Regions from separate parts of the Bacillus sp. BSL6 genome, predicted to be linked through region 1. Evidence: riboswitches for the same ligand, from Rfam matches in the RefSeq annotation. Region 1 holds a riboswitch; each other region holds the start of a gene.
What was found. Region 1 has a riboswitch for thiamine pyrophosphate ahead of tenA (thiaminase II). Riboswitches for the same ligand answer to the same signal wherever they lie in the genome.
Positions count from the first base shown of each region.

Region 2: linked by a shared signal. The riboswitch ahead of RCJ96_RS21430 (MTH1187 family thiamine-binding protein) and the one ahead of tenA (thiaminase II) in region 1 are both predicted to bind thiamine pyrophosphate.
Region 3: linked by a shared signal. The riboswitch ahead of thiT (energy-coupled thiamine transporter ThiT) and the one ahead of tenA (thiaminase II) in region 1 are both predicted to bind thiamine pyrophosphate.
Region 4: linked by a shared signal. The riboswitch ahead of tenA (thiaminase II) and the one ahead of tenA (thiaminase II) in region 1 are both predicted to bind thiamine pyrophosphate.

Region 1 covers NZ_JAVGCW010000002.1:919,217-927,271, forward strand. Annotated here, with positions in the region: gene tenI (thiazole tautomerase TenI) at 1-43, opposite strand, end outside; gene RCJ96_RS10975 (ABC transporter substrate-binding protein) at 54-1,055, opposite strand; gene RCJ96_RS10980 (ABC transporter permease) at 1,052-1,804, opposite strand; gene RCJ96_RS10985 (ABC transporter ATP-binding protein) at 1,804-2,553, opposite strand; gene tenA (thiaminase II) at 2,522-3,217, opposite strand; TPP riboswitch at 3,300-3,402, opposite strand; TPP riboswitch at 3,463-3,575, opposite strand; gene RCJ96_RS10995 (SH3 domain-containing protein) at 3,814-4,974, shown strand; gene RCJ96_RS11000 (hypothetical protein) at 4,980-5,318, shown strand; gene RCJ96_RS11005 (DUF3965 domain-containing protein) at 5,543-6,694, opposite strand; gene RCJ96_RS11010 (CBS domain-containing protein) at 6,989-7,408, opposite strand; tRNA gene RCJ96_RS11015 (tRNA-Glu) at 7,539-7,610, opposite strand; tRNA gene RCJ96_RS11020 (tRNA-Asn) at 7,612-7,686, opposite strand; tRNA gene RCJ96_RS11025 (tRNA-Ile) at 7,695-7,771, opposite strand; tRNA gene RCJ96_RS11030 (tRNA-Trp) at 7,782-7,852, opposite strand; tRNA gene RCJ96_RS11035 (tRNA-Thr) at 7,859-7,931, opposite strand; tRNA gene RCJ96_RS11040 (tRNA-Phe) at 7,941-8,016, opposite strand; tRNA gene RCJ96_RS11045 (tRNA-Asp) at 8,026-8,055, opposite strand, start outside.
Region 2 covers NZ_JAVGCW010000007.1:93,325-101,379, forward strand. Annotated here, with positions in the region: gene RCJ96_RS21410 (ABC-F family ATP-binding cassette domain-containing protein) at 1-193, opposite strand, end outside; gene RCJ96_RS21415 (ABC transporter ATP-binding protein) at 583-1,332, opposite strand; gene RCJ96_RS21420 (ABC transporter substrate-binding protein) at 1,329-2,327, opposite strand; gene RCJ96_RS21425 (ABC transporter permease) at 2,324-3,097, opposite strand; gene RCJ96_RS21430 (MTH1187 family thiamine-binding protein) at 3,069-3,389, opposite strand; TPP riboswitch at 3,490-3,591, opposite strand; gene RCJ96_RS21435 (methyl-accepting chemotaxis protein) at 3,653-5,392, opposite strand; cyclic di-GMP riboswitch class I at 5,534-5,618, opposite strand; gene RCJ96_RS21440 (anaerobic C4-dicarboxylate transporter family protein) at 5,902-7,215, shown strand; gene thiE (thiamine phosphate synthase) at 7,331-7,990, opposite strand; gene thiM (hydroxyethylthiazole kinase) at 8,007-8,055, opposite strand, start outside.
Region 3 covers NZ_JAVGCW010000001.1:60,445-68,499, forward strand. Annotated here, with positions in the region: gene hpt (hypoxanthine phosphoribosyltransferase) at 1-139, opposite strand, end outside; gene RCJ96_RS00385 (hypothetical protein) at 301-516, shown strand; gene RCJ96_RS00390 (hypothetical protein) at 702-1,034, shown strand; gene RCJ96_RS00395 (LPXTG cell wall anchor domain-containing protein) at 1,213-1,659, shown strand; gene RCJ96_RS00400 (class D sortase) at 1,749-2,369, shown strand; gene RCJ96_RS00405 (response regulator transcription factor) at 2,409-3,098, shown strand; gene RCJ96_RS00410 (sensor histidine kinase) at 3,095-4,948, shown strand; gene thiT (energy-coupled thiamine transporter ThiT) at 5,158-5,826, opposite strand; TPP riboswitch at 5,911-6,012, opposite strand; gene RCJ96_RS00420 (FeoA family protein) at 6,207-6,434, shown strand; gene feoB (ferrous iron transport protein B) at 6,431-8,055, shown strand, end outside.
Region 4 covers NZ_JAVGCW010000004.1:77,319-85,373, reverse strand. Annotated here, with positions in the region: partial or broken gene RCJ96_RS14480 (hypothetical protein) at 328-577, opposite strand; gene RCJ96_RS14475 (hypothetical protein) at 742-948, shown strand; gene RCJ96_RS14470 (YVTN family beta-propeller repeat protein) at 1,307-3,250, shown strand; gene tenA (thiaminase II) at 4,003-4,692, opposite strand; TPP riboswitch at 4,816-4,921, opposite strand; gene ddlB (D-alanine--D-alanine ligase) at 4,994-5,908, opposite strand; gene pdxR (MocR-like pyridoxine biosynthesis transcription factor PdxR) at 6,076-7,509, opposite strand; gene RCJ96_RS14450 (homoserine dehydrogenase) at 7,631-8,055, opposite strand, start outside.

The DNA of each region.
Region 1 (8,055 bases):
ATGACATGTGACCATTTGAGATTACATGAAGCTCATTTTTCATATTCATTCGCCTACTTTAAAATGTTTTCGAATAACTCATTGGCCGGAACGATTTCTTTCGTCATTCCTTTATCTTTCAACCATTTATTTTGTTTCTCCCATGACTCTTTTGAATCTGATAAAAATGGTTCATCCTTTGTTTCCATTTTCTCTAATAAAATTTTCATACTTTCTTTTTCAACTTCTGGTACAAGTGGGAAGTTTTCTTTTTCCTGATGATTTAATAAAATATTTAATGCTTCATCTGGATTTTTCTTCATGAAATCATAACCTTTTTTCGTACCACGTAAGAAAGCTTGCAAAGCTTCTTTATCTTTTTTCAATGTTTTATCACCTGTTACAAATACGAGTTCATGATAATTCGGTACACCGTAATCTGCTGGATTAAAGTATGCTGGTTCATGACCTTCATGACGCATAACAGGTACTTCATGGTTAATGTATGCCCCTGTTACCGCATCCACTTTTTTCGTAATTAATGCTGGTACTAAATCAAAACCAACATCGACTACTTTCACTGTATCTGGATTACCACCAGCTTCTTTTACCATCGTTTTTAAATACATCTCACTTAAAGGTGTTCCAGAATATCCAACTGTTTTACCCTCTAAATCTTTTGGCGATTGAATGCCTGCAGACTTCAGCGATACAACATGATTTAATGGTGAACGTACGACAGCTCCAATTGATTTCACTGGAATTTGTTCATTTGCTTTTGCCATGACAACATCTGGCTGATAATATAAGCCAACCGTTACTTTTCCTGCAGCTGCTAACGTTAATGGGTCAGTCGGATTGGAAGGGAATTTAATATTCACCTTTACTCCTTCTTCTTTAAAGTAACCTTTTTCAATTGCCGCATAAATAAAGCTATGTACCGCATTTGGGTACCAATCAAGCATGACCGTTATTTCTTTTTCTTTTTTATTCTTATCTGATGCTGAATTACTCGAACATCCAGCAATCATTGCAACTAATAATGTAAGCACAAAGATGCGTTTTAAAAATTTCATGAATGCTTCCTCCAACTAATGAATTTCTTTTCTAATACCGAAATAAGTACGACGAAGAAAATAGCTAATAATGATAACAATACAATGGGTGCAAATACACCTGCCCCGTCTAATTGCGTCATCATTCTCTTACTGAAATATCCTAGCCCCGCTTGTGCACCGAGCCATTCACCAATTGCCGCCCCAATTACACTAAGCGGTACTGCAATTTTTAAAGCTGAGAAAAAATAAGGAAGAGCAGACGGCAATTTTAATTTAAGAAAAACATCTTTTTTCGTTGCCCCATACGTAACTAAAAGCTCTTCCCATTCTTTTTTCGTACTGCGCAGTCCATCATACGTATTAACCGTAATTGGGAAAAACGTAATTAAAACCGTAACAACGACCTTACTCCAAATCGTATATCCAAACCATAAAACGAAAAGCGGAGCAAGCGCTGTAATAGGAATCGTTTGTGAGGCAACTAATAATGGATAAAATGCTCTCTCCATCCAATTACTCGCATTCATTAACATCGCTAGCCCTACCCCAAGTACGATAGAAATAGCCACCCCTATTAAAACGACATATAATGTTGCTGGCAAATGAACCGTAAATAATATGTCTTTTAGTTTCCATATCTTCATTACAATTGCAGACGGTGACGGTAAAATGTACATTTCATCTACAATTCTTGCGCCTACTTCCCAAAGAGCAAGTAAAATACTAGAAAGTGTAAGAGCAGGTAATAGCTCCTTCAACCGGTTCATCATGCGAGTACCTGCCTTTGCAACATACTAAGAAGCTCATCTTTCAGTGCTAATACTTCTGGTTTATATAAATCTTTTCTTGTCCGATTACAATCAAGCGGTACAATCCTCTCGGTTAAAGTAGTTATCGGTTGATTTTCTACAACTAAAATTCGATTAGAAAGAAACAATGCTTCTTCCACATCATGAGTGATAAATAAAATTGTTTTTTCCCACTCTTTCCATTGTTCAAACAACCATTCCTGCAAAGATGCCTTCGTTAAAGCATCCAACGCGCTAAACGGTTCATCTAAAAGTAATATCTCTCCGCCTGTTAATAAAGTTCGAATGAAAGATACGCGTTGCCTCATACCACCAGATAAATCTTTCGGATATTTTGTCTCATACCCTTGTAAGCCAAATTTGTGTAACAGTTCCTTTGCCTTTATTTGTGCTTCTTTCTTCTGTACACCTTGGCACTCTAGCGGCAGGGCCGCATTCTCAATAATCGTTCTCCATGGCAGGAGCATATCTTTTTGGGGCATATACCCTACAGGATGGCTCTTTGTTTCTGTTAGTTCTATCTGTCCCGTACTCGCTTCTTCTAAACCTGTAATAAGGCGAAATAAAGTACTTTTCCCGCATCCACTCGGTCCGATAATGCTTACAAACTCTTTATCTTGTATAGAAGCATTTAATTCATTAATGATTGGCTTCTCATCATAATGAAAAGAAACATTATGAAACTGTAGTATGTTCTTGCTCCTCAAATCCCCACATCTCCTTACGGTAGGACATATCCCAGAATAAATATTCAAATCGACTGGAATATAGGAAAATCTCCTCTAATCGATCTAGCTCTTTTTCAGACTTTCCAACTGCCATTTCATTTAATAAATCGATTAACCAAACACAAAGGTTGCCATATTCTTCAGAGCTATAGCCTTGAATCCACTCACCAAAGAACTCATGATCTCTTGCTCCAGGAATATCATTTAAACGCTTTCCAATCTCCCAGTAGCTCCACATACACGGAAGAAGTGCTGCTATTAATTCCGCAAGTGTGCCATTTTGAGATACAGACATCATGTAATTTGTATAAGCTAAATTTTTAGCAGATGGCTTTGCAGACTCTATCTCCTCTATAGAAATTCCAAGTCTTTTTGCATACTGTTTATGAATTGTCATTTCTCCATTTAATATCCCATCAATTTGTTCAGCAAATTTCCCCATAATTTGTGGATTTGTTGCCTTTACAACACCGATCGCATATAACTTTGCATAATCTAACAAGTATAAATAATCTTGAATAATATAATACTGAAACTTATCTTTTTCTAACGTACCATCCCCCATACCTACAACAAATGGATGATTATGACTCATCTCCCAAACTGGTTGTACAGTTTCTAATAATCTATCGCAAAATTTCATTTCTCTATCCCCTTTCAATTTATATATCTAAATAAAAAACCACTTCTAAATAAGAAGTGGTTACAGCAAATAAAATTATAATTTATTCGTTGCTCCACTTCCCTTCGCTAGTATTATCTAGATCAGGTCTGTAAGGGTTAAGGATTATTCCTCTCTCAGCACAACAAGCACCCCTAGTGGTTTCAATATGAAATTTTCAAATAAAAAAGCCCCGTTTCTATACGCAAAGAAACGGGGACTCATTATTAGTGTCCGAATTGCTTCCCTACGCTAGCATAATCTAGATCAGGTAATAAAAAGGATCAAAGACTTAAGGTCTTACTCTCAGCTGGCAACACCAGCTCTCCTAGCAAACTATAAAATTATCACTGTCAGTATAACACCGTAATAAGACATCATCAACTGTTTTAATTTTCTCAATTGTCAACAAAATAACAAAACCATATAACACTTATATTCTATCTTAGAAATTATTATCCTCAAAAAATTTATTTTTATATTGATTTCATATTACATTTATGTGAATACACCCACTATATTATATCTTTATACTATAATAAAATTACAACTATACAACTAGAGGAGGTCTCTATTATATGAATATGAAAGCTACTGCTTTAACAGCAACTACTGTCGCAATTGCTTCTTTACTTCCTTCTATGGGAGAAACAAATGTACAAACAGCCAACGCTGAACAATTATCTAATGTGAAAACTGGATATGTCAAAGTCGATCAAGTAGCCTTACATACAAAAGATAACGCAAATAGCTCATCAATTGATACAATTCGCTTTAATACGAAAGTGAATATACTTGAAACAACTAATGGCTGGTATAAAGTATCTGTTAATAATAAAGTAGGTTACGTACAAAAAGATTCTATTCTACTAAAAAACAAACTTCAATCTAATAATCAATATATCGTCAATGCCAATGCATTAAACGTTCGTTCTGAACCTAATTTAGAATCTTCAATTTTAGATGTATTACCAAATGGGAAATTCGTTACTATTCAAGAAGAACAAGGTGAATGGTATAAAATTTTACATAATGGCAAAACAGGTTACGTACAAAAGGCATTCGTATCTAATGGTTCACAGCCTTTAGTAAAAGGCATCACAGTTCAAAATAATACGAAATACACAGTTGCAACACCTAAACTTAATGTGCGTAGCAATGCTAGTACAAGTAGCACACTACTTGGTTCATTACAAAATGGTACACAATTACAAGTAGTGGAAACTGTAGGAACTTGGTATAAAATTCGTTTTGGCACAGGATACGGATATGTGGCAAAGCATTATGTAGTGCAAAATCAAACGCAATCACAAGCTCAAACAGCTCAACCTACTTCCATTCCAGCCGTTTTCAAATTCCCTACTCAAGGAAAAATTAGCTCAACATTTGATATGCGCTGGGAACAAATGCATTATGGTATAGATATCGCAGCTCAGGGTAATGTCTCTATCCAGGCTGCTGCGGCAGGTAAAGTCGTGAAATCATATTATTCAGCTAGCTATGGCAATGTTGTGTTCATCGCCCATCAAATAAACGGGAAATTATATACAACAGTCTATGCTCACATGAAAGATCGCACTGTACAAGCTGGTGATCAAGTACAAGCTGGACAATTAGTAGGTCATATGGGAAACACAGGTCATTCATACGGGCAACATCTTCATTTTGAATTACACAATGGAGAATGGAATTTTGAAAAAACAAATGCAGTAAACCCACTGCCATATTTAGTTAGGTAAATTGTATGCCACGCAATATCAATATACCTCTCTTAATTGAATACTTAGCCTTTTTAGGCTTAATCTGTTGCTTAGTAATTTATAATACAAATACTGTATTTTTATCTATTATCATTGCTTTTGTTGCTTTAGAAATTATGATGGAAGCTTTTCAAGTTCAACTAAAACAAAAAATTGCCCATATTTATAATGCCATCTTTCTATTAAGTGCTTTAATAACAAATATTATTAGTAATGGTTTTTATTTATCTACCGTATTTCCCGTATTTTTTATGGCTGTTTTATTATTCATAGCTAGATACATTCATGTCCCTAATAACAAAAAACACGAACAAGAAGCTTAGAAAGAGGAGACACTGTGTACCAATCTTTCAAAGATAATCCGATAAAATATATATTGAATTTATACAAAAAAACAAATACTTTTTTTGGTATACAAGGAAGCTATACGGCACAATTTCTCCTTTATGGAATGTTATTTCTCGTCTTAATTACATTCTCCTTGCTTTACTAATAAAAAAAGGATCTCACAATTGAGATCCTTTTTAATTTATATAGAAAGTGCCCTTTATCCACAAGCATATTTTTCATAAATAAAGCTAAGATTATATTTTTTCTCTAAGCTCATTCTTTGTTCATCATCACACCAATAGAACAGAATATCATGAATCGTTGCATAACGCTTATTTTTAAGAAACAGTTTAAAGAAAGATGGTAAACAGTCATGTAATTGTATAAATATATAATTGCGTAATATTTCTTCTTTATATTTAATGCCCTTACAAATATACAATAATTCTTCACAATAATATGCATGTTGTGGAACTTGGATCATTTCAAAAAATGGCACATATGATAATAACTTTCCAATAAAATGATCATATCGATCCATTATCCCTATCGTCATATGCTCCATCATATCTTTCATTACATATAAATAATCATCTACATGAGTAGTCTTGAGTGGGTCTAATCGATCTGAAATTTGAGAAAGTACAGCCCTTTGGCAAGCTAACACCGCTTGACTAGGTCCATAATATGATAGAAAGTCTGTACACTTACGATACTTTCGTAATAAATCATATGTATATAAGTCATAAACAAAAGTATTACAATACATCGCTAAACTCATCATATCACTATTTAATTGCTCTTTTGATAGTGACTTAGCTCTCTTACACATATAAAAAAATGTAAATTCTAATACTTCTTTATGGGATAATAAATGTTTACAGTCTGTTATACATTTCTCATTAAATTTCACTCTATCCCAAATTTCTACATCTCCATCAGTTAATTCACCAATACGATATTTAATTATTAAATAGTTTAAAGCAACCGCCTGCGTCAAAAGGTCCCACGTTTCATATTCCAATGAAGTATGAACAAACTCAGCTAGCCCTTGAGTTACCATAAAAGTATTCGCTTCTTCATACCAACCAATTTCTTGGCATAAGCGAAGAATACGTACTAAAGTTGGAATTTCGTCTTTATGAAATTGCGGTAAATTCTTTGCTTTATTCATTCCATATACGATAAATGCCGCTAAATTTTCTTCTTTATAAAATTCTTTTTCTTTCCACACTAATATAGTTCGTTCTTTCCCTTCACCTTTTGGATGACAAGGTACAAGCAAAGAAAATAATTCAGCGAAATTATTTGGTTCTATATATGTATCTGTAACCAAATTCCAATTTGGATCGCGCTGTACAGCCTTCATATAATTCCCCTTCCCTTTTATCTACATAGGAAATATTAATCCATTATCACATCATTAACAATAAATATTGTTATATTCGAAATCAATCATAATACTTATATCTATCAGTATATCATTTTTTCTCTTATTTATAATTAGGAATGACAAATTTAAATAAACTGTCGAAATTACTAACTGTATACTTATTATATAATGGCTCAGATACATCATGCTAACATATTAGCTTAACCCTATATACTAGAATAATGTATCTGATTTTTATACGTAACGTATTACACTAATTAAAGTCTCACTTCATTCCGTATGCTCTGATATTTCACTTAAAGCAAATCCCGCTTGATCATCTGCCGATTCTTTTATAGCTAAATCTCCTAGTGCTAACATCCCAACGAGTTGACCACTCTCAACTACTGGCAATCGTCTAATTTGATACTGTGCCATTAACTCTGTAGCCTTTTCAATAGGATCATCTGGAGAAACTGAAACAATGTTTTTTGTCATTACATTTGTAATTTTATTAGATCCAGGATGTTTTTCAGCAATCCCTCGAACAACTAAATCTCGGTCCGTAACAAGACCAACAACTTGTTCATTTTCAACGACCGGGATCAATCCAATCGATTCTTCTTTCATCTTTACAGCAGCTTCATATACATTGTCTAACGGTGTACACTGTACAATATGAGTGCTCATCAAGTCTCTCACTCGTGTCATTTGTATCTCCTCCTTTTTATACATACCATAGCTTTTCCTAAATCCCTTTATTTATTTCAGGAAAATCAGTTGATAAAGGAGAATGAACGCACAATAAAAAAGAGTCAGCATATTGCTGACTCTTTTTTTATGACCCGTACGGGATTCGAACCCGTGTTACCGCCGTGAAAGGGCGGTGTCTTAACCACTTGACCAACGGGCCATGGCTCCGCAGGTAGGACTCGAACCTACGACCGATCGGTTAACAGCCGATAGCTCTACCACTGAGCTACTGCGGAATAATATATGGTGGGCCTAAATGGACTCGAACCATCGACCTCACGCTTATCAGGCGTGCGCTCTAACCAGCTGAGCTATAGGCCCATATACTTTACAGGGGCAGTAGGAATCGAACCCACACTGGAGGTTTTGGAGACCTCAGTTCTACCTTTAAACTATGCCCCTAAAGGATGCCGACTAGAGGACTTGAACCCCCAACCTACTGATTACAAGTCAGTTGCTCTACCAATTGAGCTAAGTCGGCATAAAAAAATGGTGGCTCGGGACGGAATCGAACCGCCGACACGAGGATTTTCAGTCCTCTGCTCTACCGACTGAGCTACCGAGCCAAACATAAATGGCGGTCCCGACCGGGGTCGAACCGGCGA
Region 2 (8,055 bases), on a different contig from region 1:
GCGGAAACCATTCAATGTTCCCATCATCATGTATAAGTTCTCCTGTTAAAATCTTTAACAATGTTGATTTTCCGATTCCATTTCCCCCTACTAACCCAACATGCTCACCCTTCAATATTCGAAAACATGCATTATATAAAATGGTTTTCTCACCATACGAATGACTTACATTTTCTACCGTTAATATACTCATTATTTTCTCTCCTTTGCTTATGATTCATAAGCTAAATAGAGAGAGCAACAGTATAAAGCCTTATTTAATTGTGCATATAAAAAATGGGTAAGGTGAATACACCTTACCCATTACATATTATCGTAAGAAAGGATTAAGGTTCTTTACCTGCTGTCTTCAATTTAGCTTAATCGATAAAAATGGGCAGACTTCTCCCATATCAAGCTAAAACCATTTGAAGAACAGTTGATAAAGTCATTTTATCCTTTCACTCCTTTAACATTTGTTATATTAAGAGTATAAACTACTCTGTTATATTCTATTCTCTACTTTTCCTTTTGTTCCTTCTCCCCCTATAAAAAAAAAGCCTCTTAACAGTAATTATACAAAAAACTGTTAAAAGGCTTTTTCTATTTTTTCATATAAGGAGCTAATACTCTCAAAATTTCTTCCTTATCCTTCTTTAACTCAAGTGATGTTAACATATCCATCGTTCTCGGCCTAGGTAATTTCACTTGTACCTCACCAACTATTGATGCTGGTCTTTGAGATAAAATAAATACGCGATCCGAAAGCAAGATTGCCTCATCTAAGTCGTGTGTAACCATAACGATTGTTTGCTTCTCTTGATGCCAAGAGTTTAAAAGCCAGCTATGTACTTCCATTTTTGTAAAAGCATCTAATTTACCAAAAGGCTCATCAAGTAGCATAATTGGCTTTTCACATAAATATGTGCGCAGAAAACTAATTCTTTGACGCATCCCTCCAGACAATTCATCTGGATAATGGTCTGCATATTCATCTAATTCAAACTGCTTTAATGCTTCCATTCCTTCTGTCAGCCTTTGTTTTTTCGGCTTCCCTTCAATTTCTAACGGAAGAACGATATTTTGTAAAGCCGATCGCCACGGTAGTAATAAGTCCTGTTGCGGCATATAACTTACAACATCTTGCTCTTGCATTTGCTTATCGTTATACGTTACACTTCCACTTGTTGGATTTTCAATATTTGCGATCATATTTAATAGTGTGCTTTTCCCACAACCACTCGGTCCTACAAAGGAAACGAACTCTCCCTCTCTTATAGAAGCACTAATATTTGCTAATACATTCTTGCCATCGAAAGATTTCACAATATCTTTTATTTGTAATCCACTCATTTTTCACTTGGAAGGAACTCATTTGTAAAGGCATCTTTCACATCAATTTTCTTCTTAATAACTTTGTTATCATATAAGAAATTCATGTAATTCGTCCAAACTTCTTCCTTCTGTACTCCCCACGCTTTTGCATCATCTTGATACTTCGTACTTAGCCATTTTTGACTTTCTTGTACTAAATCTTTATTTACATCTGGAACAGCTTTAATTAAAATATCGGCAGCTTCTTTCGGTTCTTTAATTGCAAAATTATAACCCTCTGTCGTTGCACTCATAAACTTTTTCACAAAGTCTTTATCTTGCTTCGTATGTTTTTCACTCGTAATCATAACAGGACTATAGAAATCAAGCGCTGGATCTAAGTCTTTCACCATAATCGTATTTAACTCTTTTCCTTGGCGCTTCGCTTCAATTCCATCCCATCCATAATAAATCCATTCAAAATCTGCATCACGACCAATTGATTTAAAGAAATCTGTTTGTCCTAAAATGATTTTTTCAACTTTATTAAAATCAGCTTGGTGCTTATCCATAATAGTCTTTAATGTCGCTTCTTCCGCTGGTCCTCCCCAGCCACCGTAACGTTTCCCTTCAAAATCTTTCGGTGACGTCATATTATCTTTCTTAAGCGATGCAAAAGCTGAAGTGTTATGCTGAATAATCGCCCCTACAGATACAACAGGAATACCTTCCACACGAGCCAACGTTACATTTTCTTGTGCGCTTATTGCGAAGTCAGCTTTTCCTGAAGCTATCATTTGCTCCGCCGTCACATTATCACCAGGCTGAATGATTTCTACATCTAAGCCTTGCTTTTTATAATAATCTTTCGCTTGTGCTACATATAAGCCAGTATGATTCGTATTCGGAAACCAATCTAATACGACTTTTACTTTTTGATCTTTAGTTGCACTTTCTTCTTTCTTTGCCGTATTACATCCAGCTACACCTACTGCTACTAAGGCAGCCAACATAACTTTTAAACCTTTTTTCATTTTCTGCCGTCCTTTCTATATATCCATGGTGCTGTTATTCTTGCCATAAACTCCACGATAAAATACAGACATAATGTCACCATTACAATAATTGCTGCAACACCAAATACTCGGGCTGTTAAAAAGGATTTCGTAGCCCTTGTAAGCATAACTCCTAATCCTTCACTGGCACCAAGCCATTCTCCAATAATCGCTCCCATTACACTATATGTAACTGCAATTTTTAAGCCGGAGAAAAAGTATGGAAGCACTGCTGGAAACTTTACTTTCTGGTAAATTTGCCATTTTGTTGCCTTCATCGTTTGCAACAACTTCAACATATTTTTATCTACCGTTTGAAAACCTTCTAAAATGCTAAGCGCAATTGGAAAGAAACAAACGAGTATGACTACCATTACTTTCGGTAGCATTCCATATCCAAACCAAATAATAAATAACGGTGCAAGTACCACAATTGGAATCGTTTGCGAAATAACAAGCAACGGGTTTATTAAAATACGAAATAAAGGGATAACGTCCATAAGAATTGCAATGCTTGTCCCAATTAAAATCGCAAAGAACAGTCCAATTATAACCTCTTGCAGTGTTTGCATCGTATTCGGTAATAGTAAATCTTTCATTCCAATTAATTCTTGAACAATGGCAGAAGGCTTCGGTAAAATCCACGGTTCAATTTTAAATAATGAAACAGATCCTTCCCATATCGCAATGAGAAGGATAAGCCAAATTGTTGTAATTATTTTAGATTGCTTCTGGTTTTGCATATTCATCACGGTACTTCCAAACTTTTTCATCTATCGTTACACCAGTGCTTGGACGATAGTGGATTTTAATAGAAGTAATCACTTCTTCAGCTCCAGCATCCACACAAGCTTGTTGCGCACGTTTAACGACATCAAGAAGTACATCTAATTCTCCTTCCAGCGTTGTTTCCATTGCCCCTACTTCATAACGAACTCCCGATTGTTGCACAACTTCAATTGCCTTATCAACAACAGAATATACATCTTTTGTTTTTGCTTGTGGTACTACTGAAAATGACATTGTAACTTGTTGTGACATAATAAAATCCCCCTTATGAAATTAAATTTTAAAACAAGAAAAGGCTTTCCTACTACGTAGGAAAGCCTTGTATGCAAGTTATTATAGAATAACATATGCTACATCACTTTAAGTAACTCCCTACGCTGGCATTATCCAGATCAGGTTGAGGGTCGATGTTTGCTTACATCCTCTCAGCCAATTGGCTCCCCGGTCCTTAATTCGTTTTCATTGTAGCATGATTTATTTTATTGAACAAACAAAAGCATGTATAATCATTTCATTTAACTTTTGAACTCCCCAATTAACTCTTGTAACTCCTGTGAGAGCCAGCTTAAAGAACTGGCTAATTCAGCAATATCCTGTACAGACATTTCCTGTTCTTTCATGATTTCTTCAACATTACTACTACTATTCGCATACTTATTTGTAATAAGTGATAGTTCATTTACAACACGAACAATGTTTTGGCTATTTTGCAATATATTATTTGAATTGCTAGAAACAACTCCAACTTGATTAGTAACAGTTTGTGCTGATTTCGAAATTTTTTCAAAGAAAGCACCACTACTTTCAACAAGTTTCATTCCAGACTCTACTTCTTTTGAGGTTTTTTGCATTGAAACAACAGCTTCTTCCGTTCCTGCTTGTGTTTCCCCTATTAATTTTGCTATATCTTTTGCTGATGCTTCCGTCTGCTCTGCTAATTTACGCACTTCATCAGCAACAACAGCAAATCCCTCTTCAGTTTCCTCAGCACGTGAAGCTTCAATAGTAGCATGTAAAGCTAGCGAATTCGTTTGATTTGAAATACTTGTAATTACAGTTACAATATCACTAATTTCTTTTGATCTTACTTCCAAAGAATAAATGATAGAAGATAAATCTTGTACTGCATTTTGTATTATATTCATTTGATTAATTGCCTGTTTAGTAACACCGTTTCCTTTAACTGAATGATGCTCTATACCTTCAGACGCTTTCACCATTTGTTTTGCAGCATTCTTTATCTCTTCCATCTTATCTTCCATTTCATATACAATACCTAAATACTGTGGTACTGAAGTTTCTTGTAATTGAGCGCCAGCTCTTAACTCAACCATAGAACTTACGATTTCTTGAACTGCCATACTATTCTCTTTTGTACTCACTGACAATTCTTGTGAAGATGAGGAAACCTGTTCTGCTGTCTGCTTCACTTTATCTATAATTCCTTTAAACTTCTCGATGGTATTATTAAAATAAGAATTAATAATACCAATATCATCTGATCTTTCCTCTAATTTAATATTTAAATCACCTTCACCAACTCTGCGCAATCCTTCACGTAAATCTCGCAATGGAGCAAGTGCATTACGTACAATTAAGAATTGAATAACAGTTGCAATTAAAACAGAAATACAAATAAACATTAAACCTTGTATAATGAATTTTTCCTTTGTAATAGGAACAATAGAAGCATCTACATCGGCTGCAACAATCGCCACAATATTTCCTTCTCCATCTTTAATTGGCTCTAATATCGTTACCCATGTTCCTAATAGATCTTCATATACTACTGTCATGTTTGCTTTTTTCGTGCTCATTACCTTATCGTATGCTTCCATCCAAAGATCTGGTTGTTTATAATATTCTCCCGGCCTTACTTCAACAACATTTGCTAACTCTGTAGACAAGTCGACGATTAGTAACTCACCTTTTTCATTTTTTTTTGCTCCAACAATATACGTTTGTCCAACACTATTCAATTCTTCCGTTGCTTCATCTAATTTCTCTGTTAACTTCTCTCTCTTTTCTCTTTGTGCCACTGGGTCTTTTGTAACATCTCTCACTATTTCTTCGTCTAATTTATGTAATACCGTATCTCCTGTTTCAAAAGAATGCCTTTCAAATATAGACATCATGCTATTTTGAAACATGTTAAAACTTAACGCTCCCATAGTACCAACAAGCGTCAAAATAACTAACACAGTTAACAATACATTCTTTTGAAGAAATGATAGCTTGTGCCAATATTTTTTCATCAACATCACCTTTCTTAATTAACTTAATATAAAGGAAAGCTATTAAAATAGAAACCTTATCAACAACTGATAAGGTTTCTCATTTGTTTGCAAATAAAAAAAGACCAATGAAAAAGCATTGGTCAAGACCAACCCTATCCGTCCGGTAACTGGCTAGCGTAGCCTTTCGGCCTTAGCTCCTGTAGTTTTGCGTCCTAATGTTTCCATCAGTTTGCCTTTCTCGCTGAACGAGTTGAACGATATGGGAGTTCTATGAGAATTACATTATTCTCTATCAAAGATTACAACATAAAAATTAAAATGTCCACCTATTTAGAGATACAAATGTAAAATTTGGATGTATTATTTTTTCGAAATAATTTAACAAAGTACGTGAATGTTACATTTCTTGTGTTATATAATAAAAAATGTATATAACACAAGGATTGTTTTGATTATTTATTTTAATTTTCTTTTAAATTAAATTATTCAAATATATCTTAACTAATGAATTTCGGAGGTAGTTTATCATGTTTTGGCTACAATTTCTTACATTACTACTCTGCATTTTTATTGGCGCACGTCTAGGCGGAGTTGGTCTAGGAGTAATGGGTGGCGTTGGTATGGCAATACTTGTTTTCGTCTTCCACTTACAACCTACAGCTCCTCCTATTGATGTCATGCTTATGATTTTAGCAGTAATTACAGCTGCTGGTGCACTCCAAGCCGCTGGAGGAATGGACTACCTTGTTCATTTGGCTGAGAAAGCATTACGAAAAAATCCAAAACGCATTACATTCTTTGCTCCAATTGTTACTTATTTATTTACACTTTGTGCAGGAACTGGTCACGTTGCTTATTCTGTACTTCCTGTTATCGCAGAAGTCTCTCGCGAATCTGGAATTAGACCAGAACGACCAATGTCAATTGCCGTAATTGCTTCCCAACAAGCAATTACAGCTAGTCCTATATCAGCTGCAACAGTTGCACTTTTAGCAATGTTAGCTGACTATAAAATCACCTTATTAGATATTTTAAAAGTAAGTATCCCTTCTACTTTCATCGCTTGTATGATAGCTGCATTTGTTGCTAGCAAAATGGGGAAAGAATTAAATGAAGACCCTGAATACTTAAAACGATTAAAAGAAGGAATGATTCCTAAGATTGAAGAGAAAAAAGAATTTGTTGGTGTAAAAGGCGCTAAATTATCAGTTATCCTTTTCCTAGTAGGAACTTTCCTTGTCGTACTTCTCGGTTCATTTGAAGCACTTCGTCCAGGATGGATAGTTGATGGAAAGTTAGCCCGTCTTTCCATGCCAAACACAATTGAAATGGTTATGTTAACGATCGCAGCTCTTATTATTATTTTCTGTAAACCAAATGTAGAAAGCATCGTGTCTGGTAACGTCTTTAAAGCGGGGGCAACAGCAGTTGTTGCTATTTTCGGTATCGCTTGGATGGGAGATACTTTCTTTAACGGAAACTTAAATATGATTCAGGGATCAATTCAGCATCTAGTAACAAGTGCGCCATGGCTATTTGCCATCGCATTATTCATTCTATCTATTTTACTATATAGCCAAGCCGCAACAGTACGTGCTTTAATGCCTCTTGGATTATCACTCGGTATTCCACCAGCACTACTGATCGCGATGTTCCCTGCAGTAAATGGATATTTCTTCATTCCAAACTACGGAACAATCGTTGCTGCCATTAACTTTGATCGTACTGGCACAACTGGCATTGGTAAATATGTTTTAAATCATAGCTTTATGATTCCAGGCCTAATCGCAACATTCACTTCTATCGGAATTGGAATGCTCTTAATTTCAATTATGTTTTAAAGAAAAAGCACAAACCTACAAATTTAAAGGGTTTGTGCTTTTTTAATCAAACGTTTGTTTAAATATTTTTATCTGTCCATTCTGTTCTTTACTATTTTTGTGAAGTTCCCTTTTCCTACAAACTCCTACTTACTTCCTCTACTAATTTCTTCGTACTTTCATAGGCAGATTCCGCTAAACTAATCGCAGAGATAACGGAAACACCATCCGCACCTGCTTCTATAACCGAAGCTGTATTTTCAATTGAAATGCCACCAATCCCAACAATCGGTATTGTAATTCCTTGTTCTCTAAAATGAGCTAAACCTTTCGTTCCTTGCACCGCTTTCGTATCCTTTTTCGTACTCGTCGGAAAAATTGGGCCAACTCCTAAATAATCAGCTCCGTTTTTAATTGCCCAGCGTGCTTCTTCAATTGTATGGGTAGATACACCAACAATTTTATCCCCCATTTTTTCACGAACAGAAGTAATTCCTTCATCATCTTGTCCAACATGCACGCCATCTGCATCTAACTCGAGAGCTAGTTCCACATCATCATTTACGATGAATGGTACACCGTATTCCTTACAAATTGCTTGTAATTCTTTTGCGAAACAAATACGTTCTTCTCCCGTTAAAGCCCCTTCTCCCTTTTCACGAAATTGAAAAATTGTTATACCACCTTCAAGTGCCTCTCTCAATACTTGCAGTGGATCCTTCGTACAATTGTTACTTCCCATAATAAAATATACTGATAATAACTTAGACATTTCTGCCTTTGAAATACGTGACATTTATTTTCCCTCCTTACTATATAACCTCAATCTTCCCATACTTTTCTATATCACCCGAAGTCGTA
Region 3 (8,055 bases), on a different contig from region 1:
ATACGAAAGATCCTTTTAGTACAGCGATGACTACGATTTCTTCTCCTTCAAAATCACGTTCGATTTGAAGTGCTAGTTCTTTTACTTTGTCTTGTAATTGTTCTTCAGAAATTAAAGTGTCTTTTATTTCAATATTCATTGGAGTCCTCCTACAGTGTAAAACTTGTGAACATTTCGACTGTAAAGGATAGAAAGGAAAAAGTCAAAGAAGATAGTAATTTTTTACAAAGACAATAACAAAATCATCTGATGATATGATATACTAATTATATAAAGAAAACGCTTCCATAAAGGGTGATGATAATGAAGAAGAAACAGTACACAACTGTAACATTTATAAAAGCATTACTATTAACAATTGTTCTTGGATTGTTGGCTTATATAATTGATGTACCAGCGATTCGTATTTCACTAATTGGAATGACTTTAGTATTAGGCGCAATTTCCCATGGTATGATGTCACAGCTGCAAGAAGCTGGACTTGATGATATGAAAGACCATATAGATAAGAAATAAGAGACCTTCACATAGGCATAGTGAAGGTTTTTTTTGTTTCTTACAAAAATGTAAGGTAGTTGTAAGGGAAATCGATAGTTGCATAGTAGTGTTTTGGATAAACTATGGGTGTAAGGTAAAAGGCAAGCATATTTTAGGTAAATTAAGTTTTAGGCACTCTATATGTGAAAAAGGAGTAGGAGGGCATGGAGAAACGTTGGACGACCTTTTCTTTTTTAGCAACTAGCAACACCGTAATGCTAGCTGGCGAAATGGATTTTTTGCACTTGTTTGATCGAGAAGACGATCATTCTTCTTCTAAATTTACAATGAAATGGAGTAAGTGGAGCGAGAGTTGTAGGTTTGAAGAAGAGACCCCTAACGAAGAGCAAAAGGTTATTTTGACAAACCCTATTAAAGCGTGGGTTGTTCAACGTCGTAAGTGTAACGTCAAAAATCACTTAAAGAAAACTGAGCCGAGACAATTAGTTATCGCTCCGGCCCGTTCTACTTCTAAATCACGCGAAAGTAACATGTAAATAATTGAGACACACACCCGAAAAAACATCGTATATATTGCGATGTTTTTTTATTTTTTTACAATGAAATCTTTAAATGAAATATATTTCATCTGCATCTCATATTTATATCTCTTGTTTATTCTAGTGATACATCCGATGCGAAGTGATGTAAAACGTATAAAAGGAGAGAAATAAAATGAAAAAGAAACTATTACCGATCTGTGCAATAGCACTTTTAACAGTGGGATATTCTTCAGTAGCAAGTGCGGATACTGGAACAGTAACGAAGGAAGAAGCAACGCAACTGCAACAAGATAAGGCGAAAAAAGAAGCAGCGATTAAGGAACAGCAAAAAAATGAAGAAGAGAAAAAGAGAATAGCACAAGAACAGCTGAAAAATGATATGGCAAAAAAAGAAGAAGCAATAAAGGCTCAGCAAAAGAGTGAGGAAGGGAAAAAGGAAGCTGCACAAGTACAACAAAAAAATGCTGCAACTAAAAAAGAAGTAGCAAAGCCAGCTGTACAAGGTGAAAAGTTACCAAACACTGCATCAAATAATGTAGTAATGATGGGATTAAGTGCATGTCTTGTAGCAATCGGTACATTATTTGGTTTGAAACGTCGCAATAAAGTTAAGGCGTAATTACAATATTGCCCTATAAAGAATGGGATAATTTCATATATTAAAAATGGTAGGTTATTCCTACCATTTTTGGCATGGAGGGATGAAGAATGAAGTTACTCAATTATATCGGTATCATATTGATGGCTATAGGACTATTTATGGGATCATATTATGCTGTGGAATGGTATAAAGGAAAAAGCTCTGCCGGGCAACTAACGAAGGAAGAAATAAAGAGCCTTACCAATATACAACATAATCAACTTTCACATGAAACTCCCGTAACTTCTCAAGTCCCTTCTTCTCAAACAGAGCATAAAGAAGGAGAAAAGGTAGCGATGTTACATATACCGAAAATAAAGAAGAAGTTTTCTGTATATTGGGGAGCGGATGATGCAACGCTGAAAAAAGGAGTTGGAATGTTCGTTAGTGATGTAACGACAACGCCATCTGGAGGGGGCCATACTGTACTAAGTGGGCACCGGGATACGGTCTTTACAGATTTAGGAGAGTTAAAAGAAAAAGATACTCTTGTTTTAGAGTATGATAATAAAACGTACACATATGAAATTCAAAAGAAGTGGATTACCCATGCGGATGATCGTACTGTTATTATAAAAAAAGAAGAACAGATATTAACACTGACGACTTGCTATCCATTTAATTATATAGGGGATGCACCGGATAGATATATTATCGAGGCGAAGTTAACTGCTAGTTATTCAAAGTGAAATTGTAGTTTCTCAAAGTGGGAGGGGGATACATAAGTTATGTCAAAAAATATTTTAATTGTTGAAGATGAAGACATATTACGCGAAATATTAAAAGATTATTTTTTAAGTGAGCAATATGTAGTGTTTGAAGCAAGGGACGGGAAAGAAGCTTTAGTTGTATTTGAGGAAGAAGAGGTTGATTTAGTTATTTTAGATATTATGTTGCCGGAACTTGATGGATGGTCCGTTTGCCGAAGAATCCGTAAAACATCCGAGGTTCCTATTATTATGCTAACGGCACGTGTTGATGAAGACGATACGTTACTTGGATTTGAACTTGGAGCAGATGACTATGTGACGAAGCCGTATAGTCCGCCAATTTTATTAGCAAGAGCGAAACGGTTGTTAGAAAGTAGAAAAGTAACAAAGAAACTTTTAGAGAATGAAGATGATACATTATCAATTCATGGCATCCACGTCCACTTTCCATCGCGTACTGTTACGGTAGATAGAACAGACATTAATTTAACACATACAGAATTTGAAATATTAGCGTATTTTATGAGAAATCAAGGGATTGTTTTAACAAGAGAGCAACTTATATCAAGAATTTGGGGATATGAATTTGCTGGTGACGACCGAACGGTTAACAGCCATATTCGTAATTTAAGAAATAAATTAGGAGAGAAAGCAAAGTACATTACAACTGTAGTACGAACGGGTTATAAATTTGAGGGGAATGTATGAGAAAAGGGATTGTACTAAAATTATTTACTCTCACAACAGCATTATGTATGTTAATTTTAGCGACAATATTTATTGGACAAACGATATTTTTTAAACAATATTATGCGAATCGAAAAGTGGAAGATATTAAAGTGAATTTAAATTCCTTTGAGAAAAATTATTTAAACTATGCAGGAAATACAGAAGAAATTAAGCGACTGGAGCAAGACTTTTTAAGAGAAAATAATACGTGGATTACGACATTAGATCAGAACGGGAATTTAAAGCATGCGGATGATTTTTATTTTGAGGTAACGATAGATCGTAAGCAACAGAAGAGTTTTGGACAACAAATATTCAAAATTCCTTTATACAATCTCATCAATATAGAAGAGATTGATAATAAGTCATCAACTCCGTTTTTAGGCCAAGAAATTTATTTTTCAGGAGTGAAAAAAGAAGAAAGTTTTATTCCATTCTCTTTTTCGCTAGGTAAGCAAAATTTGAATGGATTTAATAAACAGTTAGAAAAAGCATTTAATGAGAAAATGAGTAAATTAGATCAGGAGAAAAAGAAAGCAGCTGAGGAACAATTTGGTAAGGAAAAGAAGCCGGCAGTTCAGGAGCAAGCTGCCCAAGAACCAGATATTCACATAAGAGGGCGTGTTACGAAAGTTCAGCTTCCGGATGTAACAGGTCCTATAAATCCAATTTATAAAAATAGCATCTTTTTAGATAACATAAAAGAATTTCAAACGGATTTATTATTGAAAGAGAGCAAGCCCATACAATATGCAACACAAACAATGGACTATGAAAAAAATGATATTAAATATAAATTATTAATCAAACCAATAAAAGAAAAAGACGGATCCGTCACATATATATATGCAATGGCTTCTTTACAGCCTGTAGATGAAGCTGTACAAATGGTGCAAGATTACTACATTTACATCATTGCATTTGTAGTTGTTCTTATTTTTCTAGCTTCGTTCTATTACTCTAAGCAAATCGCAAAGCCGTTATTAAAAATAAATGATACGACGAAGAAAATAGCGCATTTAGATTTCACAGAACAAATACCGATTACTTCAAAAGATGAAATTGGTGATTTATCGAAAAATATTAATGTATTATCCAATAAACTCCATTCCCATATTGGACAGCTAGAACAAGATATTGAAAAGGAAAGAAAGTTAGAAAAGACGCGGAAAGAATTCATTTCTGGTGTTTCGCATGAACTAAAAACACCACTGAGTATTATGAAAAGCTGTATTTCTATTTTAAAAGATGGAGTAGCTGAGCATAAAAAAGAGTACTATTTTCAAGCGATGGAACGGGAAGTAGACAAAATGGATACTTTAATTTTGGATATGCTGGAGTTAGCTAAATTTGAGTCAGGCACATATAAAATGAAAAAGGATTCATTTTATATTGATACAGTAATGGAAGATATATGTGAAAACCTTTCTGTAGAAATAGAGAAAAAAGGACTTCGTGTTCATAAACATATAGGCCCATTTGAAGTAGTCGCAAATCAAGGCCGGATTGAACAAGTCATCGTGAACTTCATTACGAATGCGATACGTTATACACCAAATAAAGAAGATATTATTATTTCTACAATAGATGAGAAGGATCGTATAAAAGTATGTATTGAAAATAAAGGTACTCATATTGAAGAAGAGCAATTAGATAAAATTTGGGATCGTTTTTATCGCGTAGATGCAGCTCGCCAGCGTTCGCAAGGAGGAACAGGTCTTGGACTTGCCATTTCAAAGAATATTTTAGAACTACATGATGCTGAATATGGGGCAGAAAATACAGAAGATGGTGTGTTATTTTATTTCTATTTATCGAAAGAAGCGTAGACAATATGATCTACGCTTTTTTTTATTTATTTTCATATTATCTTTACCTAATCTTTATTTTTAATCAGTATAATTTGTTTAGAAAATGAGGTTATGTAAGGAGTCGATGAACCGTGCATAGCAATTGGCTAAGTATAATGGTATTTATTTTCTTTTGCGTATTTATTGTATTTTTAATTGATATTACGATATGAAAAAAAGAGCGCTCATTAAGCGCCCTTTTTGTTTGCATTTATTTGATAAGCATTGATGCTCTTGAATAAGCGTGGTGAAGTAAGAAATAAAAATATAAGTAAAACGGTACATAGAATATAGGAACCAATCATTGTACTACCATTTACGATTAATGAATATAGCACAGCTGATTGACCTTTCGGTGCATATTGTCCCCAGAAAATGATACCAGCAATAAAGTGACAGAAATAGCGAGCAAAGCTACCGATAAATGTAGCAAGGATAATATAACCAAGAACTTTCTTACCTTCGTTTTGTTTTGAAGAAGGTTTGTCTTTACGGCTACCTAAATTTGATTGTTCTAAGTTATTTTCATTAGACGTTAAAAGTGCTTTTTGAATTGGACGATAGAATAAGCCAGCAAATCCAATAAAAGCAAAGGCAATGAAGTACTCAATGAATGCTTGAACAGGTGTTAAAATGTAAGCATCTCCCACGACAATTTGTAATAGTCCCCAAACTAAACCACCTAAGAAAGCTGATTTAAAGCCCCAGCGGTAAGCAATAATAAAAATAGGAATCATAGCAAATGAAATGGAACCGCCTGTTGGAAGTTTAAGTGATAATGGTAAAATATCGATGATCATAGCGAAGGCTGCAAGAATAGCAGATTCGATCATCGCTTGTAAATTGGTGTTACGCATGTTGTCTCCCCCTAAATCCAAGTTGTACAAAAAAGAATAGATATCATAGGAGGATACGAAATACGTAAATAAAAGAGGTATGTATTTCGGACGTTTGCACAATCCCTGCGTTAGAATTAACTAACAGGTTCGAAGGGTCGGAACGAAGTGTTCCCTCTCAGCGGCATAGCTCCCCCTGTGATAACGAAATTCTTTATTTGCTACTGTTTATTGTAAGCGAAATGGATGAGAATGGCAAACGAATACAGTATGACAATGATTGAAATAGAATTGTAGCGAAATGTTAATAAATATGAAGCAAAAGGGTATAGTACAAGAGAAATAGAGTGTGCTATAATTTGTCTGAAAATAATTATCATTCTCTTCTGAGGGGGAAGGTTATGAGCTTAGTAGATATTAAAATCGGTGAGAAAGTGTTAGTAAAAAGCGTTCAGTCGTTAGATCAATTATTAAAGAGAAGACTGGCTGCTTTTGGTCTTTCGGAAGGAAGCGAACTTCGTATGAAGCAAAAAGCGATGTTCAAAGGTCCTTGTACATTGGAGTGTCGTGGACAGTTAATTAGCATTCGTCATTGTGACGCGAAAATGATAAAGGTGGAATTAGCGTGAATAAGGTAGCTTTGCTAGGGAATCCGAATACAGGGAAAACATCATTATTTAATGCACTTACTGGTTCTTATGAATATATAGGAAACTGGAGCGGTGTAACAGTAGAAAAGAAGGTTGGTAAATTAAAAGATAAGCAAGGAACATTGATTGATTTACCGGGTGTGTATGATTTGAATCCAGTTTCACGTGATGAAGGTGTTGTAACAAACTTTCTACTAACAGAAGAATTTCAGCATATGTTAAATATTGTGGATTCTTCGCAATTTGAACGAAATATGCATTTAACGTTGCAATTACTTGAATTTGGTAAGCCCGTTTCAATTGGTTTAAATATGATTGATGTGGCGAAGCAAAGAGGAATTGTAATTGATGTAAAACGATTATCAGAACTATTAGGTGTAACAGTCGTTCCTGTCGTTGCAAGAAGTGGCAAAGGTTGTGAAGAACTACTTGCGACTCTTAAAGAAAATGACAAAAACGAGAAAAAGCCATTCCTTATTTCATATGGTGTACAAATGGATGAAGGAATTGGAGAAGTAATTGCTCTTTTAGAGACAGTGAATTACGAGCATCCGAGATGGTTAGCGCTTCAATTTTTAAGCAATAACGAAGTAGTAGAAAAAGAAATGAAGGTATTACCAATCTATAAGGAACTCAAAGCCATTCGATCTCGCTTAGAAGAAAAACTTGATTGTACGTTGGAAGAGCATATTTATAAAACTCGTGAAGCGTATATTGAAAAGTTAAAAACAAATGTTATGAAGCATGAGAAAGAAGGAAAAATTCCTTTTTCAGAAAAAATTGATAGATTAATTACACATAAAATTTTAGGACTTCCAATCTTTTTAGCAGTTATGTTTTTTATTTTTCAGGTTACGTTTACGTGGATTGGGACACCGCTGTCAGATATGTTAGATGAGTTTTTTGCTGGACAGCTTACGGATTGGGTGACAGCTGGACTTACAAGTATCGGAGCTTCTGATTTTATTCAAGCACTCGTTACAGAAGGTATTATTGCCGGTGTTGGTGCTGTATTAGTATTCGTTCCACAAATCTTTGCACTATTCTTTTTTATTTCATTATTAGAAGATTCAGGGTATATGGCGCGAATTGCAGTTGTTATGGATAGAATTATGGAGTTCTTCGGTTTAAACGGAAAAGCGTTCATTCCGATGATTATCGGTTTTGGCTGTAATGTTCCAGGTATTATGGCAGCGAGAACGATTGAACAAGAAAAAGAACGTTTACTTACAGTTCTTGTAACACCATTTATGTCTTGTTCAGCACGTTTACCTGTATATGCACTGTTTGCGGGAGTATTCTTCCCAAAAAGTCAGGCAACTGTTGTATTTTCTTTATATGTTGCAGGTATTGCTCTAGCGTTACTCGTTACAAAAATTATGTCTCTTACCATTTTAAAAGCGGAAAAATCTATTTTCGTTATTGAGCTACCTCCTTACCGCGTACCACAAGCGAAAACGTTATGGTTAAGTACGTGGGAGAAAGGAAAAGGATTTGTTCGTAAAGCAGGTACATTTATCTTCGGTGGTTCGGTTGTCATTTGGTTATTAAACTATGCAGGTCCATCAGGATTTGGTGTTGATATGGGAGACAGTTACTT
Region 4 (8,055 bases), on a different contig from region 1:
TTTTTTATTGAAAACTCTAAAATACGTTAATACTATAGATACACCATGGTTGAATACGAATGACCATTGTGTTCTTCTTATTCACGGAGCAGTTAGCTTTTGCTAACTGCTCTTGTATTTCGTTCTAGTTCTTGCTTCTTAGAGAACTCTTTAACTGTGTTTTTCCAATTAGTACAAATATCCATTCCCCTGTTCTACAAAATGAAATTTTTACCATGAAAATAATTATTAAATATTTTATATTTATACATTATAATGGAATAGTTATTGTATATTGGCATTAAGAGGAGCGACCTAATTAAGGGCTTCTCTTTTTTTAAAGCATTGTTACTGTAATCTTCCTTTGTATATCTTTTTGATCTGCCGCTTTAGTGAATCCCTCGTATACTGCAAACATTTCAAGAAACTCACTTAAACGCATATCAATAATCGTGTCATCTGTTGTTCTAATATAGAAATACTTAAACTCACCTATGCAATCGTTGTGTAGATAATAATCCTTAATTTCGTAATGGTAGTTGTTAGCTCCCAATACTTCATACAGCTTATTTTTCGTTTCATCTATTTCAAATATCAATAATTACTCCATTTCACTCCCTCGTTTCCTATTAAAATAGCGTTTTGATTAAAAATTCAACTACCGCCCCTAACCCCCCCTACAAATTCGGAACTTTATAGAAATAAATCCTTTATTTTCAATTTAATTATATTAATATATTAAATAATTGGTGTGATAAATTAATGGAACAACTTGACTTTAGTGCTTTAGAACAGCCACTATTTTTGTTAGCACTTCAATTAATTGCATTTGTATTAATCATTTGTATCGTATATGGAATCTTATACAACACCATATTAAAATTAAATATGCCTAAATGGAATGCCCATGCGGTAGCTACGGTATTTTTCCTCGGTAGTGCCTATCAAACTTTTATGAATTTCATTTAAAAACATTTTTCTTTATTTCTCTCTTTTGTTGAGAAATCTATCATTTACCATGCAAGAATGTAGCAGGCAACTTAATTGGTTGCCTGACGTTTTTGCGATTATTTATTTTCAAATAACTATTTTATTAAATTTCACATATATAATCGCTTTCCTATTCACTTGGTAACCTTCATTTCCTATGATTACATTAACCTACTAATAACTAGGTATTGATTATATATCCCATATGAACACCTCAATTTTATTGGCATATACTTTGAAGGAAATAACATTTCACATTAAACATATACCTACAAACTCAGTTGCTAATAATTTATCAAAACTTACTTAACATTTAATTTTTTAAAAGGAGGTATTTATGAGATATAATCGAAAATCTAATCCCAAAAATTCGTGTGATAAATTTCAGCAACCTTGTTTTATTTCTATATCTCCTTGTGATCAAAGTAATTGCTGTACACCTGTTTTTTTCTCGAATTCTCAACAACAAGAATTATTACTCTTAATTGACCAATTAAACCAAGGTATCCTTTCCTTCTTTACCACACCAAATCCGACAAATATACAAATACTCCAATCTGCATTACAGGCATTAAATGATTTATTAATTACAGTACAACCAAATACTCCAAATAGAAATTTAGTTATACGAACTATAAACCAATTAATTAATTCCTTACCTACTGCATCTCTTACTCAAATTTCAGCATTGTTTCAATTTTTATTTCAAAACTTATCTTCACTTATTAGTTGTTCAAATATATCGGATCCACTATTGCAGCAAACATTCAACTTAATTTTACAAGGAATCTTGAATAGTTCGCTATTAAGTAACATCGGGACACCGGGGCCGACTGGAGCCACTGGACCTAGAGGATTTCGTGGACCTAGAGGATTTCCTGGACCTAGAGGAGCTCAGGGTTCTCAAGGAATTCAGGGGCCCGAAGGACCGGAAGGACCTCAAGGTGTGCAAGGAATCCAGGGACCGGAAGGACCAGAAGGGCCTCAAGGAGCTCAGGGTTCTCAAGGAATTCAGGGGCCCGAAGGACCACCAGGACCTCAAGGACCTCAAGGCGTACAAGGAATTCAAGGACCACCAGGACCACCGGGACCGACTGGTTCAGGAACCGGAATGGGAATACCAGGACCACCGGGACCGACTGGACCTCAGGGTATACAAGGGATTCAAGGACCGGAGGGACCGGAAGGGCCCACTGGACCTCAGGGTATACAAGGAATTCAAGGTCTTGAAGGACCAGGAGGAGCCACTGGACCTCAGGGTGTGCAAGGAATTCAAGGACCCACTGGACCTCAAGGTGTGCAAGGAATTCAAGGGCCCGAAGGACCACCAGGACCTACTGGGGAATGTGAGTGTCCAACTGGACCTGCATGTAATTTCCTTGTATATGTTACAAACGCAGGAGCCATCGATGACCCTGCAGATGATACAGTATCAGTGATTAACACCGGAACAAATACTGTAGCCGCTACAATTACTGTAGATAATGCACCTCTTGAAGTAACAGTTTCACCCAATGGGGCTCGTGCTTATGTTACTAATATTTTTTCTGATACCGTTTCTGTTATTGATACTGCTACGAATACTGTTATTGCTACCATTCCTGTTGGAGCTGATCCAATTGGCGTAGCTGTTTCTCCAAATAACACAACTGTTTATGTTGGAAACCACGCGAGTAATGACGTTTCTGTTATTAATGCCGCTACTAACACGGTTATTGATACCATCCCTGTTGGTATCGCTCCGCAAGGAATCACTGTTTCTCCAAATGGAGCCCTTGCATATGTTGCAAACGAATTAAGCAACACAATTTCTGTTATTAATACTGCTACAAACACGGTTATCGCTACCATCCCCGTTGGTATTCGTCCTAGAATAATCGTGTTCACACTAGATGGCACTCGTGCGTATGTCACCAATCAAAACAGCAATACTGTTTCTGTTATTAACACCGCTACCAATGCAGTTATTGCTACAATTAACGTAGGTACAGAACCTGTTGGTATAGATATTACACCGGGTGGAAATCTTATTTACGTTGTAAATAAAGTGAGCAATAATGTATCGGTAATAGATGTGGCGACAAATGCTGTGATTGATACAATTTCTGTTGGTTTATCCCCTGATCAAGTAACCATCATACCTGATGGCACTCTTGCATATGTTACAAATCAAGCTAGTAATACTGTTTCCGCTATTGATATTGCTACGAATACTGTTATCACTAATGTCCCAGTAGGTATCGCTCCAACCGGAATAGCTACTGGAACTATTTGTGAATAAAATAAAGAAAAGAAATTCACAGATAGTTTTTATTAATATCAATAGTATGTGATATTCTTTCTTTAACTACGTTCAAACAACCAGAATAAGCCTCTATATTTTGTCAATATTCCCTTCTGTTTTATCTCAAAGAACCTGCCGAGCAGCTAGCTGTTGTTAGCTGCTCTTTTTCAATAAATTTCAAATTGTAATGAGCTTTATTTCCTGCATTCTTTTCTTTGTATATCAGCTTCCTTGCTTTCCTCTGCTCTAAAACCAAAATAGAGTAATCCGCAAGTAACAAACGAGGGACTAAGATTATACATAATACCAATATCCTTATCCGGTGTGCACGTTTTTTCGCGGTTGTTCTTCTACAACACGTACATTGACATACATAAAGGTCATTCTTTAGTTCAGGATTCTTTTCCATAATCGCTTTAACTTCATTAAATAATGTATTGTAATCCTCATCACGATATTGAAACTGAGCTTGCATGAGTTTGAGTGCACTTCCGCCTCCAAGCGTAACTTTGTTTCTGCTATACTTCTCTCAATTCTTGTTGAAGTGAATCCTTTTCATCAAGAACGCCAATAACCTTTATAAAAGTTAAAAGTAATTACAATATAAAGCACTCCTTTATATCTGTAATGTCATACATTAGAGATATTAAATATGTATTATGTGTTTTATTTATGATTTTTACAATAATTTTACAAAAACCTAAAAAAGAGGTATTGCCCATACATACGTATAGCAATACCTCTTTTCTTTATCCTATTACATCTTTTACTTCTGTATCTACCGGCCACTTTTCTAAAGTATAAGCCATTTCCCAAAATGAATATTCATATTGACTACTTATAATAAAATGCTGTTTCATACGCTTACGATCAGACTCTGTCACCTTTTCAGCTATTGCATCTAATCGTGTAATTTGCTCTTCAACTAATGTTCGGAACCAATCAGATCCATAAGCAGAAATCCATTCGTTATAAATCGGCTCTTCTGGCTGACACTCTTTTAAACGCTCACCAATTTCATAATACAGCCAATAGCAAGGTAAAATTGCTGCAATAATATCGCCTAAATGTCCTTCATACGCAGCACGATACATATGTGAAGTATATGCATATGCAGTTGGAGCAGGGATAAAATTATCTTTTTCTTCTTGTGTAATCCCTAGTTTCTTCGCAAAGTTCTCATGTAAAGATAATTCCGCCTCATATGTATTTTGAGCATGATGTGCCATGCGAGCAGTCGTTTCTAATTCAAGCGCTTTTGCAGCTCCTAATGTTTGTACTCTAGCGAAGTGACTCAAATAATATGAATCTTGAAGCACGTAATAGCGAAAATTAGCTAAATCTAACGTTCCTTCACCGAGTTTTTTTACAAAAGGATGATGAAAACTAGCTTCCCAAATTGAATCTACTTCTTTACGTAATGATTGTGAAAAAGTCATTTGATTCCCTCCAATAATCCATTTCATATAAGTATTTATCCACAGCAATTAACGCTTTATAATAAAAAAACTTTCTTTACAGGCGTAAAGAAAGTGAAATTGACAGTATTTATACATGAAATAGCAATGTCTTTCCCACTTCCCTACGCTGGCATTAACCAGATCAGGTACTAAGAGTCTCAAATTCCAATTTGATCTCAGCCTATAATAGGCCCCCCTAGTGGATAAATATTTTATTTTCGTATCTTATTTATCATAACATACTTCTTGTTACTGTCAAAAGTATTCATAATGCCGCTACTTAAAATCCTTCTTCTTTTCTTACTCTTAATGAAGTTTCAATAATCATATCTAATAGTTTACTATAATGAATTCCCGCTGCATCTGCACTTTTTGGTAGTAAACTTGCTTGTGTCATCCCTGGTAATGTATTAACCTCCATTACATATGGAATACCGTCCTTCACCATCATATCAACCCTTGCATAAACACTACATTTTAATGCTTTATAGCAAGCCAGCGACGCTTTGTTTACACGTTCCTTAAGTTCGGCTGGAAGTTCGATAACTTCTTCAATAGTACCTGCATCATCATATTTCGCATTGTAATCAAAGAACTCAGCCGCATGTCGAATTGAAATGATAGGTAACTGTTTTCCATCAAAAATGGAACATGTAATCTCATCACCTTTAATATACTTTTCTATTACTACTTCAGAATCCCATTCGAACACAGTTTCCAGCATTGAAATTAGTTCGTCTTTATCATAGACAATCTTTACCCCAACACTCGAACCACCAGAGTTTGGTTTTACCACTAATGGAAATCCTAACTTATCTAATTCATCAAGATTTAGATCCTCCATTTTTGTAAGTTCAATCCAATCTGGTGTTTCTATTCCTTCATAACGTAAAATCTTTTTTGACATGTTTTTGTCCATACATATACCGCTAGATAACATATTGCTCCCGCTATAAGGAATACCTAAACTTTCAAGCGTTCCTTGAACTGTCCCATCTTCTCCGTATTTTCCGTGTAATGCGAGCAATGCAAAATCAATGTCTTTCGCTTTTTCGATTAAATCCATTTTTTCATTTAATGTAATTGGTACAATTTCATATTTATTTTTATCTAAATTTGCAATCATTTCATTTCCAGTCATAATGGATACTTGTTTTTCAGAGGATACTCCTCCCATAATAACGCCAATTCTCATTTCCTCAACTCCTAATTTCGTTTTTTATCCCGCATTAACGGGCAGTAAGACCCCCACCTCAAAATGCAGCGGAAGCAATGCAGTTAGGTGGGGGATCAACTGCCCGTAAAAGCCCGATTGGTGAGGGCTAATAATCAGTGGGGGATGCCCCCCCACTGATTAAAGTTTCACTTTATTGTATCACCGATTATTTTGATTCCCCGAACTATTTCTTCTTCTTTCAAACGTGAAAATCCTAATCGAAACGTGTTCGCTCCTCCTCCATCAGAATAAAACACATCTCCAGGAGAAAAAGTAACCCCTTGCTCATAACACTTTTGCAAAAGTGTACGGGCATGAATTTTTTCTTCTAACTCTATAAATAAATGAAGTCCACCATCACCGGTCATTCTTTGAAACGGAATGTACTCGTTACACGCCCCAACAGCTAACTCATATTTTTTCTTATAAACAGACCTTGCCTTTTTTAAATATTTTTCAAAATATCCTTCATGTAAATATTGAAAAAGAACAGCTTGATCTAAAGTAGATGTGTGAATCGTTCTTGCTCTTTTCACACTTTCTAAATAATGAATTAGTTCTTTATCTGCAATGATCCAGCCTACACGCAAGCCAGGGAAAAGTACCTTTGAAAAGCTACTAATATAAATCACATTATTACCAGCACCAGCAAAAGTTAATAATGGTGCTAAATGTGAACCTGAATAACGTAACTCTTCATTAAATCCATCTTCTATAATAGGAATCTTATATTTTGAAAATAATCTCATCAATTCCGTTCTTTTCTCTGAACTCGTCACAATGCCGGTTGGATTATGATAGGAAGGAATTAAATACGCAAAATCAAACTCTTTTTCACGCAAGCTTTTTTCAACTTGATTCGTATCAATACCATCTTCATTCATATCAATACCATGAACTTCAAGGCCGTGTAAGCGGAATAGCTTCAGCGCAGCATGGTGAGTTGGATTCTCACAAATAACTCGACCTGATTTCTTTGACAACGAGGATATTACAATGTCTAATCCTTCTGTAAATCCATTTGTAATTAAAATATCTTTGTTCGATATATCTACACCTTTCATTTCCATATAATGAAGTAGATAATTCATTAACGGTCTATAACCTTTTGCGTATCCATAGTTTAATACGACATCACCTTCAATGGACATACGAGTAAGAAAAGCTCTTTTGAAATTTTCCACATCAAATAGCTTTTCATCCGGAGCGATGCTGTTAAAAACAATCATTCCTTTTTCCCAGCGAACACCATGTTTCATTAAATCTAATTCATCAGCTAATAAGGTAACTGTATTAAGTTTATTTTTCCAATCTATTTCAACAGACGAAGTGTTCGATATATCAACCTTCGCAACAAAATTTCCTTTTCCTTTAACTGCATAAATGAGCCCTTCTTGCTCTAAATCTGCATAAGCAGCGAGTACAGTGTTTCTGCTTACACTAAGTAATTCACTTAGTTCCCTTGTTGAGGGAATTTTTTGATTCCCAAGCAAATGCCCTTTCATAATCATCTTCTTTAAATAATCTTTTAATTGAATATAAACGGGACGATCTTTCACAACTTTAAAATCTTTAAACAAATTCTTACCCCCTGCAATTATTTTTGCATATTTATTTCATTCTCAAAAGGTCCACTGCATAGGTATTTTTTATAAAGGGCGGTACGGTTTTATAAAATACAACTTTAATCAATTATTAACTTTACTCCCCGTTAATACGTGACAAATCTTTACGATATAAATTAATTATATCTTTTAAAGCTGCTGCTGCGGCTCCGCGTGGATTTGATGCACCACCAATTGTAGTAACTTGGCCCATCGTATCTGTAAAGAACGTAATCCCTTTTTCTGTCCCATTTACATTTGCTAGCGGATGATCTTTATTTATTTCTTGTGGTTCCACATGAAGAACCACTTTACCATCCTTATCCTTATATGCTGAAGCTATTAATTTAATATATTTATTATGTTCTTTAGCATTTCGAATTTGTTGTTGTGTAACATGTTCGATTCCTTTTATATGTAAATCGGTAAGCGTATTTTCTGTTCCCATTAAACTGTTTGTCAAAAGTAACAATTTACACGCACTATCAGAACCACTTACATCTAATATTGGGTTCGTTTCAG